Regions from separate parts of the Cupriavidus sp. GW822-FHT02D05 genome, predicted to be linked through region 1. Evidence: predicted binding sites of a transcription regulator. Region 1 holds the regulator's gene; the other holds the start of a gene.
What was found. The regulator sigma-54, encoded in region 1, starts transcription at its own class of promoters, with help from an activator protein. The targets are predictions, from matches to a motif close to TGGCANGNAANCTGCTTT.
Positions count from the first base shown of each region.

Region 2: the regulator sigma-54 is predicted to act here: its motif matches at 2,849-2,866, upstream of AC1RQK_RS01715 (ammonium transporter).

Region 1 covers NZ_JBXAOE010000013.1:180,331-185,251, forward strand. Annotated here, with positions in the region: gene hprK (HPr(Ser) kinase/phosphatase) at 9-980, opposite strand; gene ptsN (PTS IIA-like nitrogen regulatory protein PtsN) at 1,016-1,471, opposite strand; gene hpf (ribosome hibernation-promoting factor, HPF/YfiA family) at 1,855-2,205, opposite strand; gene AC1RQK_RS19095 (RNA polymerase factor sigma-54) at 2,255-3,730, opposite strand; gene lptB (LPS export ABC transporter ATP-binding protein) at 3,866-4,651, opposite strand; gene lptA (lipopolysaccharide transport periplasmic protein LptA) at 4,698-4,921, opposite strand, start outside.
Region 2 covers NZ_JBXAOE010000001.1:375,195-380,115, reverse strand. Annotated here, with positions in the region: gene AC1RQK_RS01735 (SDR family oxidoreductase) at 1-739, opposite strand, end outside; gene AC1RQK_RS01730 (CreA family protein) at 808-1,314, opposite strand; gene AC1RQK_RS01725 (acyl-CoA thioesterase) at 1,331-1,816, opposite strand; gene AC1RQK_RS01720 (HU family DNA-binding protein) at 2,008-2,289, opposite strand; gene AC1RQK_RS01715 (ammonium transporter) at 2,899-4,101, shown strand; gene AC1RQK_RS01710 (mechanosensitive ion channel family protein) at 4,330-4,921, shown strand, end outside.

The sequences.
Region 1 (4,921 bases):
CGCCAAACCTAGAGTAGCCGGCCCTGACCCCGCGATGCGACATCGGCCTGCATCGCGGCGCGCTGGCGGTCCATGAAGTCGCGCAGCGTGTCGATGCCGCGCAGGCGCAGGATGGTGTTGCGCACGGCGGCCTCGACCAGCACGGCGAGATTTCGGCCGGCCGCCACCTGGATCTTGACCATGTGGATGGGCAGGCCGAGCACGTCGAGATACTGGGAGTCCAGCGGCAGGCGCTCGAATTCGCCATCGTTGCGGCGAACCAGTTGCACCACCAGCTTAAGCTTCATCTTGCGGCGTACCGCAGTCTCGCCAAAGATGGTCTTGATGTCGAGCAGGCCCAGGCCGCGCACTTCCAGCAGGTTCTGCAGCAGCGGCGGGCAGCGGCCCTCGATGAAGTCCGGCCCGAGGCGCACGAAATCGACGGCATCGTCCGCGACCAGCCCATGTCCGCGCGAGATCAGTTCCAGGCCGAGCTCGCTCTTGCCCAGGCCGGATTCGCCCATCACCAGCACACCCATGCCGAGGATGTCGAGGAATACGCCGTGCATGGTCACGCGCGGCGCGGAAATGCGCGACAGATAGAGGCGCAGGTGGTCGATCACCGCGGCCGAAGACACCGGCGTGGTGAACAGCGGTGTGGACGAGCGCGTGCAGCGCAGTTCCAGGTCGGGCGGCGGCTCCATGCCGTCGGCGATCACCAGGAACGGCGGCTCCAGCAGGATCAGCTCGCCCATCTGGCGCTTGCGCATCTCGTCATCGAGGCGCTGGTAATACGTGATTTCGGGCTTGCCCAGCACCTGGATCCGGTTCGGGTGGATCAGGTTCAAGTGGCCGACGAGATCGGCCGCGGACGTGGCTTCACGCGCGAACTCGACATCGAAGGCCCGGTCCGCACCCTCCAGTCCTGCTACCCAGGAGAGTTTGATATCGGCTGCGTTGTCGTCGAAGATCGACTGCGAGGTGACGCCAGTGAGTTCCATTCGGGTGCTTTCAGGGACGGGCTTTCAGTGCCGGATCAAGGGTGCCATTGCGTCAGCAACTGGTGCACGTCGTCGGGGGTGGGCAGGGTAGCCAGTCCTTCGCGCATCTCGCGGTCGGACAGCAACTGGGCGATCTCGGAGAGAATTTCCAGATGCTGCTGGGTGGCCTGTTCGGGCACCAGCAGGAAGATCAGCAGCGCGACCGGCTTGCCGTCGGGCGACTCGAAGGGGATCGGCTCGGCCAGGCGCATGAAGGCGGCCAGTGGCTGCTTCAGTCCCTTGATGCGGCCGTGGGGGATCGCAACCCCCGCGCCCAGGCCGGTGGACCCGAGCGACTCGCGGGCGAACAGGTTGTCGGTCACGGTCGCGCGCGCTACGCCATGGTTGTTCTCGAAGAGGAGCCCGGCCTGTTCGAACACGCGCTTCTTGCTGGTGACGCTGACGTCGAGGTTGATGTTGCCGGGTGGCAGCAATTTAGCCAAACGATTCATGTGGAATGCGCAGGGTTTTCTAGTAAGCAGGCCCGGGGCCAGGAGGCGTCCCACCGGGCGGAAAGAGGTAAAAAACCAAGGCCCGAGGTTTCCACCGGGTGTCCCCCCATGCCGGTGTCGGGCGTCTGGCCATTATAGAGCAGGCCCGCTTCCGCTTTGTGCATTGCAATAGCCGATGCGCTCAAGCGGTGCTGCATGCACCGGAATGGCTAGGCCGGTCAACCATGTATTGCACAGCATACACTGGTACATATGCGTTGCGGAATCCCCTGTGTGGCCCGATCGGGTAGGCTGCAACGAAAAAGCCGCGCTCTGGGCGCGGCTTGATTCCATTTTTCAAGGGACTGACACCGACGGCCCGGTATGTGGGCCGCCAGGCACGGTCATTGCTGCATCTGCGATGCGGCCATCTGATACTTGACCGCTTCACGGTCGTGGCTCTGCACGCGATCCTTGTGGCGAATCACCTGCCGGTCGAGCTTGTCGACCAGTGCGTCGATAGCGGCATACAGGTCTTCATGATGCGCTTCGACAAAGATGTCCTTGCCCTTGAGATGTAGATTGATTTCCGCGTACTGCCGCCGGTCCTTTTCTTTTGTATTGTCGACAGAGAGCAGCACACTTACGCCAATGACTTGATCGAAATGCCTGACGATACGCTCCAGTTTCGTTTCCACGTACTCACGCAGAGGGGGCGTGATGTCCAAGTGGTGTCCACTGATCTTGAAGTTCATAGCGTTTCTCCTTCTGAAAGAGCTGCATCAGGCAGGCGATGCAGCTCGGCTACAAAGTCTTACGGAGATTGACCGCGGGAATCTTGAGCGCTTCGCGGTATTTGGCAACGGTACGCCGTGCTACCACAAAGCCTTGCTCGCCGAGCAATTCGGCAATCCGGCTATCGGACAAGGGGTTCCTAGCGTCTTCGGCTCCTATCAATTGCTTGATCAACGCACGGATTGCCGTTGATGAGGCCGCGCCGCCGGTTTCTGTGGATACGTGAGAGCCAAAAAAATACTTCAGCTCGAAAGTCCCCATCGGCGTTGCCATGTATTTATTGGTAGTCACCCGAGAGATGGTGGACTCGTGTAAACCCAGTGTATCGGCAATCTCCCGCAAAACCAAGGGGCGCATCGCAATTTCACCGTGGGTGAAGAAGTTCTTTTGACGTTCGACAATGGCTTGTGCGACGCGCAATATCGTGTCGAACCTTTGCTGGATATTCTTGATCAACCAGCGTGCTTCCTGCAGCTTTTGCTGCAGTCCGGCCGCGCCTGCATCGCCTTTTGCACCGCGCAAAATCTGCGCGTACATGTCGTTGATGCGTAGCCGCGGCATCACATCCGGGTTGAGGTGGGCGATCCATCCGCCGCTCAATTTTCGAACAAAAACATCAGGCACCACGAAGTCCGCTTCTGGCCGGCTGTAGGCATGGCCGGGATAGGGCGCGAGCGAGCGGATCAGTTCATGTGCGGCCTTGAGTTCCGGTTCGTCCACTTGCAGCGCCTTTTTAAGGCGCGTGTAATCGCGCACCGCCAGCAGCTCGAGGTGGTTGGTGACGATGCTCAGCGCCAGTTCGCGCTGCGGATGCTTGAGCCTGCGCAATTGCAGCGCCAGGCACTCGGCGGCGTTGCGTGCCCCGACGCCCGGCGGATCGAAGCTCTGCAGCAGCGTGAGCACAGCCTGGATCTCGTCGACCTCGAACTCGAGCTCCTCCGGCAGCTCGCTGCAGATTTCCTCGAGCGTGGTGCTCAGGTAGCCGTCATCGTCCAGGGACTCGACCAGGAAGATAGCCAGCCCTTTGTCGCGCAGGGAAATCTTGAGCGGCGCCAGCTGTTCCATGAGGTGTTCACGCAGCGTGGGCTCGGCGTCGCGCAGCTGCATCGGGGTTTTTTCGTCGTCTTCGCCTTGCGGGCGGCGGGCGAAGTCGTCCAGGCTCCAGTCGCTGCCGTAATCCTCATTGCTGTCAGAGTAGCTGTCGTCGGCTTCGGGCGCGCCATCGGGGCGGTTCTCGCTGGTGCCCTGGCCATCGGCGGGCGCTGGCGCGGGCGCGCTCTGCAGGTTCACCGAGCCGTCCGAAGACACGCGCAACGGGCTGTCCAGCCAGTCGTTCTCACGCTCGAGCAAGGGGTTCTCGGTCAGCGCCTGTTCCACTTCCTGCTGCAGTTCAAGCGTGGACAGTTGCAGCAGCCGGATCGACTGCTGGAGTTGCGGCGTAAGCGCGAGATGCTGCGAGAGGCGGAGCTGTAGCGACGGTTTCATGCGACCTATTTTATGCCCAACTTCCGTACTGATGGAACGGAAATTGCTATCGCTGGTGTCGCTATGATCGTTTGAAGGATAAAAGGCGACACCGAAGCCGCCCGGGGGGCGATGCGCGGCAGGCGCCGCGCGCCCTTACATGCGGAAGTTCTCGCCCAGGTAGACCTTGCGCACCGACTCGTTGGCGATGATGTCCTCAGGCTGCCCGGACGCCAGCACCGCGCCTTCGCTGATGATGTAGGCGTGGTCGCAGATGCCTAGCGTCTCGCGCACGTTGTGGTCGGTGATCAGCACGCCGATATTGCGTGCCTTGAGGAAGCTGACGATGCGCTGGATTTCGCCAACCGCGATCGGGTCGACGCCGGCGAAGGGCTCGTCGAGCAGGATGAAGCGCGGCGCGGAGGCCAGCGCGCGGGCGATTTCCACGCGGCGGCGCTCGCCGCCGGACAGCGACAGCGCCGGGTTGTCGCGCAGGTGGGCAATCTGCAGGTCATCCAGCAGGGTGTCCAGCCGGCGCTCGATCTCGGCCTTGCCCAGGGGTTTGCCATCGTTGAGCTGCAGCTCCAGCACTGCGCGGATGTTCTCCTGCACATTGAGCTTGCGGAACACGGAGGCTTCCTGCGGCAGGTAGGACAGGCCCATGCGTGCTCGCTCATGGATGGCCAGGCCGCTGATGTGTTTGTCGTCGAGCACGATATCGCCTTCGTCCAGCGCCACCAGCCCCACGATCATGTAGAACGACGTGGTCTTGCCCGCGCCGTTGGGGCCCAGCAAGCCGACCACCTCGCCGCTCTTCACGTCGAGCGACACGTCCTTGACCACGGTGCGCGAGCCGTAGCGCTTCTTCAGGTGGCGCACGACCAGCGTGCTGCTGTCCTTCAGGGTGGCGGGCTGGGACGGTGCGGTTTGGGTAGCGGTCATGAAGGTGAAGTCAGAATCCGTGGATCAGGGACGTGGCGGCGTCAGGTCAGGGGTTGACGGGGGCAGCTGCCGGCTTGAGCGGCAGCGGATTGGCTGCGGCACCGCTGGCGGGCTGCTCCTGGCGCGGCGACAACACGGCGCGCACGCGGCCCGACGGGCTGCCCGCGGTCGCGTTCTCGGCGCCGCCGCTGGCCGTGTAGAACTCGTTGCGGCTGTCATAGGTGATCACCGCGCCGCGGATCTCGTCGACCAGCTTGGCGCCGGCCAGGC
Region 2 (4,921 bases), on a different contig from region 1:
GCATCTTGGTGGCCATCACGGTCATGAACTGCACATTGGCACCCAGCGGCAGGTTGGCCATGTGCACCACCGAGCTGGCCACATGCGCCACGTCCATCAGCGGCTCCGGCGCGATCTCGCCGTTGGCCTGCGGCACGCCGCGCGCCATGCGCGAAGCCATATCGGTGGCGGCGTTGCCGATATCGATCTGCCCGCAGGCGATGTCAAAGGCGCGGCCATCCAGCGAGAGGCTCTTGGTCAGCCCGGTAATGGCGTGCTTGGTGGCCGTGTATGGCACCGTGTTGGGCCGCGGCGCGTGCGCCGAGATCGAGCCGTTGTTGATGATGCGGCCGCCGCGCGGGCTCTGCGACTTCATCAGCGCGAAGGCCGCGCGCGAGCACAGGAACGCGCCGGTCAGGTTGGTGTCCAGCACGGCCTTCCATTGCGCCACGGAGAGTTCATCGATGGACACCGCCGGCGCATTGATGCCGGCGTTGTTGAACAGCACGTCGAGCCGGCCGAAATGCTCGCGAACCTGGGCGAAGAGCCGCTCCACCGAATCCGGATCGCTGACGTCGCATTGCACCGCCAGCGCCGTATGGCCCTCGGCCTTGGCTTGCGCGGCCAGCGCCTCGAGCGGCTCGGCGGTACGCCCGGCAAACACCACCCGATAGCCTGCCACTAGCAGCGCCTGTGCCACCGCCTTGCCGATGCCGCGGGCCGCGCCCGTTACCAGCGCAACCTTGCCTTGCTCATTCATGCTGTCTTCTCCGGACTGGATTGTTGAATGGATCGTGGATCGTGGATCGTGGATCAGGAAACGGATGCCTACTTGACCGGAATCGGCGTGGCCGCCGCCACCGGCACGGCGGTCACACTATTCTGCGGGCTGCCGGACACGATGCGGTCCGAGTAGGTCAGATAGACCAGGGTGTTGCGCTTGCGGTCGACCGTGCGCACCACGTGCAGAGTCTTGAACAGGATCGACATGCGCTCGGAGAACACATTGTCCTGCTGGCGCAGCGGCCCCTTGAACGTGATCGGCCCTACCTGGCGGCAGGCGATGGAGCTTTCCGGCGGGTCTTCGGCCATGCCCAGCGAGCCCTTGATGCCTCCGGTGCGGGCACGCGACACGTAGCAGGTCACGCCTTCGACCTGCGGATCGTCATAGGCTTCGATCACGACTTTGTCGGAGCCGGTCATGCGGAAATTGGTGCTCACGCTGCCGATCTCCTCGGCATGCGCAGCCGGCGCCAGCAGCGCAAGCGCCGCCAGAAGGCCGGTCAGGGGCCACCGCGGCCCACGGGAAACGCGATGGAAACGCCCGGATGGCATGGCCGTGCCCCCCACCTCAGGACACCGTGCCGGTGATTTCATCGTGCCGTTTTTCCATTTCCTGGCGCAACTGGCGGCGCAGCTGGGCTGCGGCAAAGCGCTGGCGCTCGACTTCGTCGCGGGGCACCAGCGGCGGCACTTCGGCGGGCGCACCGTTGTCGTCCACAGCGACCATGGTGAAGTAGCAGCTGTTGGTATGGCGAACCAGCTTGCTGCGGATATTCTCCGTGATCACCTTGATGCCGATTTCCATGGAGCTGCGGCCGGTGAAATTGACTGCCGCCAGGAACGTCACCAGTTCACCCACGTGGATGGGCTGGCGAAACACGACCTGGTCGACCGACAGCGTGACCACGTAGCGCCCGGCATAGCGGCTGGCACAGGCGTAGGCCACCATGTCGAGGTACTTGAGGATGGTGCCGCCGTGCACATTGCCGGAGAAATTGGCCATGTCCGGCGTCATCAGCACGGTCATGGAAAGCTGGTGGGACAGGTCATTCATGATGAAAATCCGGAATCTGGAAGCGGCCGGGCCGACCCGCGGTGCAGGTCGAAAGGCTGGCGCCGACGATCGGCAGTTTAACCCGGAACGATCGCCCTGCCCTGCCCCCGAGAACGTCAAAAAGCACCCCGGCACCAATAAAAAAGCGGCCCAACGGGCCGCCTTCCTGTTTGCGCCTGGGCGCGGACTACTTATTTCTTCTTGTTCACAGCGTCCTTGAACCCTTGGCCGGCAGAGAACTTGACCGTCTTGGCGGCCGGAATCTTGATGGTCTCGCCAGTACGCGGATTGCGTCCGGTACGTGCGGCGCGCTTGCCGGAGCTGAAGCTGCCGAAGCCCACCAGCGTTACCGAATCACCCTTGGCAACCGCCTTCTTAATGTTGTCCAGAGCGGCATTCAGCGCGCGCTCTGCTGCAGCATTGCTCAGTTCCGCGTCAGCGGCGATGGCAGATACCAGTTCACCTTTATTCATGGCTGATTTCCCTTGTTGGTCGTCTTGATCGGAGTGTCTGCCACGCGGCAAATTACCGATCGGCGCAGTCTAATCCGCGCTTTACGCATTGGGCAATCCCCAGTGGCACCAATGCAACGAAAAAAGCCGCAAATCCTTGAGTCAAGCGCCTTTGCGGGGAATTTACCCTCCTTTTCCGTGCTTTCAAATGCGGCCGGTGAGAGTAATGGTCATTCGAACGCCGGTACACGATGACAGGCGTCGCTTGACGAGGTCAGACCTGCGCTGTGTGCGCCTTGCTGCCGTCAAAACCGCCCAGATGGCTTGGTCGGCGGTATGCCAATGGATTTGGATGGATGCGCCTCCACGGTCCATCATGGTGCATGAAATCCGTGAGCGCGCGCCCCAAATGGGGGCATTGCCTCATTTTGGCGCAGCCTCCATGTGCCTGGCATACCCGGCGCATGCTATTCGGCTGCAGGTTATGACTTCTCAATCCGTGCGCCGCCCCCTTCGAGCGCGACAAATCGGTGCAAATCCCACCAACACGGTGCAGATCCCGGCCTGCGATGCCCCAGACTGGTACGCTTTTTGCGTACGTGTGCTCCCATTTTGCGCATAGAGGATTGTATGGACAAATGGAAGAGCGGCACCGATGCCCTGTTCATCTTGCTAGGGGCGATCATGGTGCTCGCCATGCACGCGGGCTTTGCGTTCCTGGAACTGGGCACGGTGCGCAAGAAGAACCAGGTCAACGCACTGGTCAAGATATTGGTGGATTTTGCGGTTTCCACGATCGCCTATTTCTTTATTGGCTACACCGTGGCCTATGGGGTCGAGTTCTTCACCAGCGCCCATGCACTGGCGGAAAGAAGCGGCTATGAGCTGGTGAAGTTCTTTTTCCTGGCAACGTTTGCCGCCGCCATACCGGCGATCATTTCTGGCGGCATTGCCGAGCGCTCGCGCTTCAATCCGCAACTGGTGGCCACCTTCGTGCTGGTGGGCCTGGTCTACCCCTTCTTCGAGGGCATCGTCTGGAATAACCGCTTTGGCGTGCAGGACTGGATCGCCTCGGTCGCGGGCGCGCCGTTCCACGACTTCGCCGGCTCCGTCGTGGTCCACGCCATGGGCGGCTGGATCGCGCTTCCCGCCATCTTGTTGCTGGGCGCGCGCCGCGGCCGCTACCAGAAAGACGGCCGCATCAGCGCGCACCCGCCCTCGAACATCCCGTTCCTGGCGCTGGGCGCATGGGTACTGGCGGTAGGCTGGTTCGGTTTCAATGTCATGAGCGCGCAAACCGTCGACAAGATCAGCGGGCTGGTGGCCATCAACTCCCTGATGGCCATGGCCGGCGGCACGCTGGCCGCCTGGGCGGCCGGCCGCAACGACCCCGGCTTTGCCTACAACGGCCCGCTGGCCGGGCTGGTGGCGGTCTGCGCCGGATCCGACCTGATGCACCCGCTGGGCGCGCTGGTCACGGGTGCCATCGCCGGCGCGCTGTTCGTCTACCTGTTCACGCTGGCCCAGAACAAGTGGCATATCGATGATGTGCTGGGCGTCTGGCCGCTGCACGGGCTGTGCGGCGCATGGGGCGGCATTGCCGCCGGCATCTTTGGCAGCCAGGCGCTCGGTGGCATTGGCGGTGTTTCGCTCGGCGCGCAGTGCCTCGGCACCCTCCTTGGCATCGCGATCGCCCTGGTGGGTGGCACCGTGGTTTACGGCACGCTCAAGAAGGTCGTGGGCATCCGGCTGGACGCTGAATCGGAATACAACGGCGCGGACCTGTCACTGCATCGCATCTCCGCCACGCCGGAGCGCGAAACCAACTGGTAAGGCACGGTGCAAAGGGAATTGCGCCCTTGCGCCACGCCCCCTCACCTGCGACCCATGCCCGCGAGTGGCGCCCTGCGCCCTTTGCGGCCATTTTGTGCTTGAACTTCCGCTCGCCGCGTAGCAATAATGCGTTGCCCACCTTCGCGCCCCGCCGCCGATGCGCCCCGGGCATCCGCTGCTTGATATTCGTTGCCTGTATACCTGCCGAGCCAGCAAGGGAGAAACGCGATGGATGCTACAACGCTGCAGAAGTATCAGGATGTCGTCGTCGCCTATGCGACGGAAGTCGGGTTCAAGGTTCTCGCCGCCCTCGTCTTCTGGGTGATTGGCCGGTGGCTGATCCATGTCGTGGTGCGCATGGTGCAGGGGTCCCTGACCAAGCAAAAGGTCGACCCGACCTTGCTGCGCTATGTCGGTTCCATCGTCACGGTGACCCTGAATATCGTGCTGATCATCGGGATCCTGGGTTACTTCGGCATCCAGACCACCAGCTTTGCCGCACTGATCGCGGCGGCCGGCATCGCCATCGGCATGGCGTGGTCGGGGTTGATGTCCAACTTCGCGGCAGGCGCCTTCCTGGTGGTGCTGCGGCCCTTCAAGGTTGGGGATTTCGTCACGGTAGGCGGGATCACCGGCACCGTCAGGGAGATCGGCCTGTTTGCCACCACGCTGGACACGCCCGACAATGTCCTCACCGTGGTCGGCAACAATAAGATCTTTGCGGACACAATCCAGAACTTCAGCGCCAACCCGTACCGCCGGGTCGAGCTCAAGGCCCAGCTAGCCGGCAGCACGGACGTGGCGGCGGCCGCCACCCTGC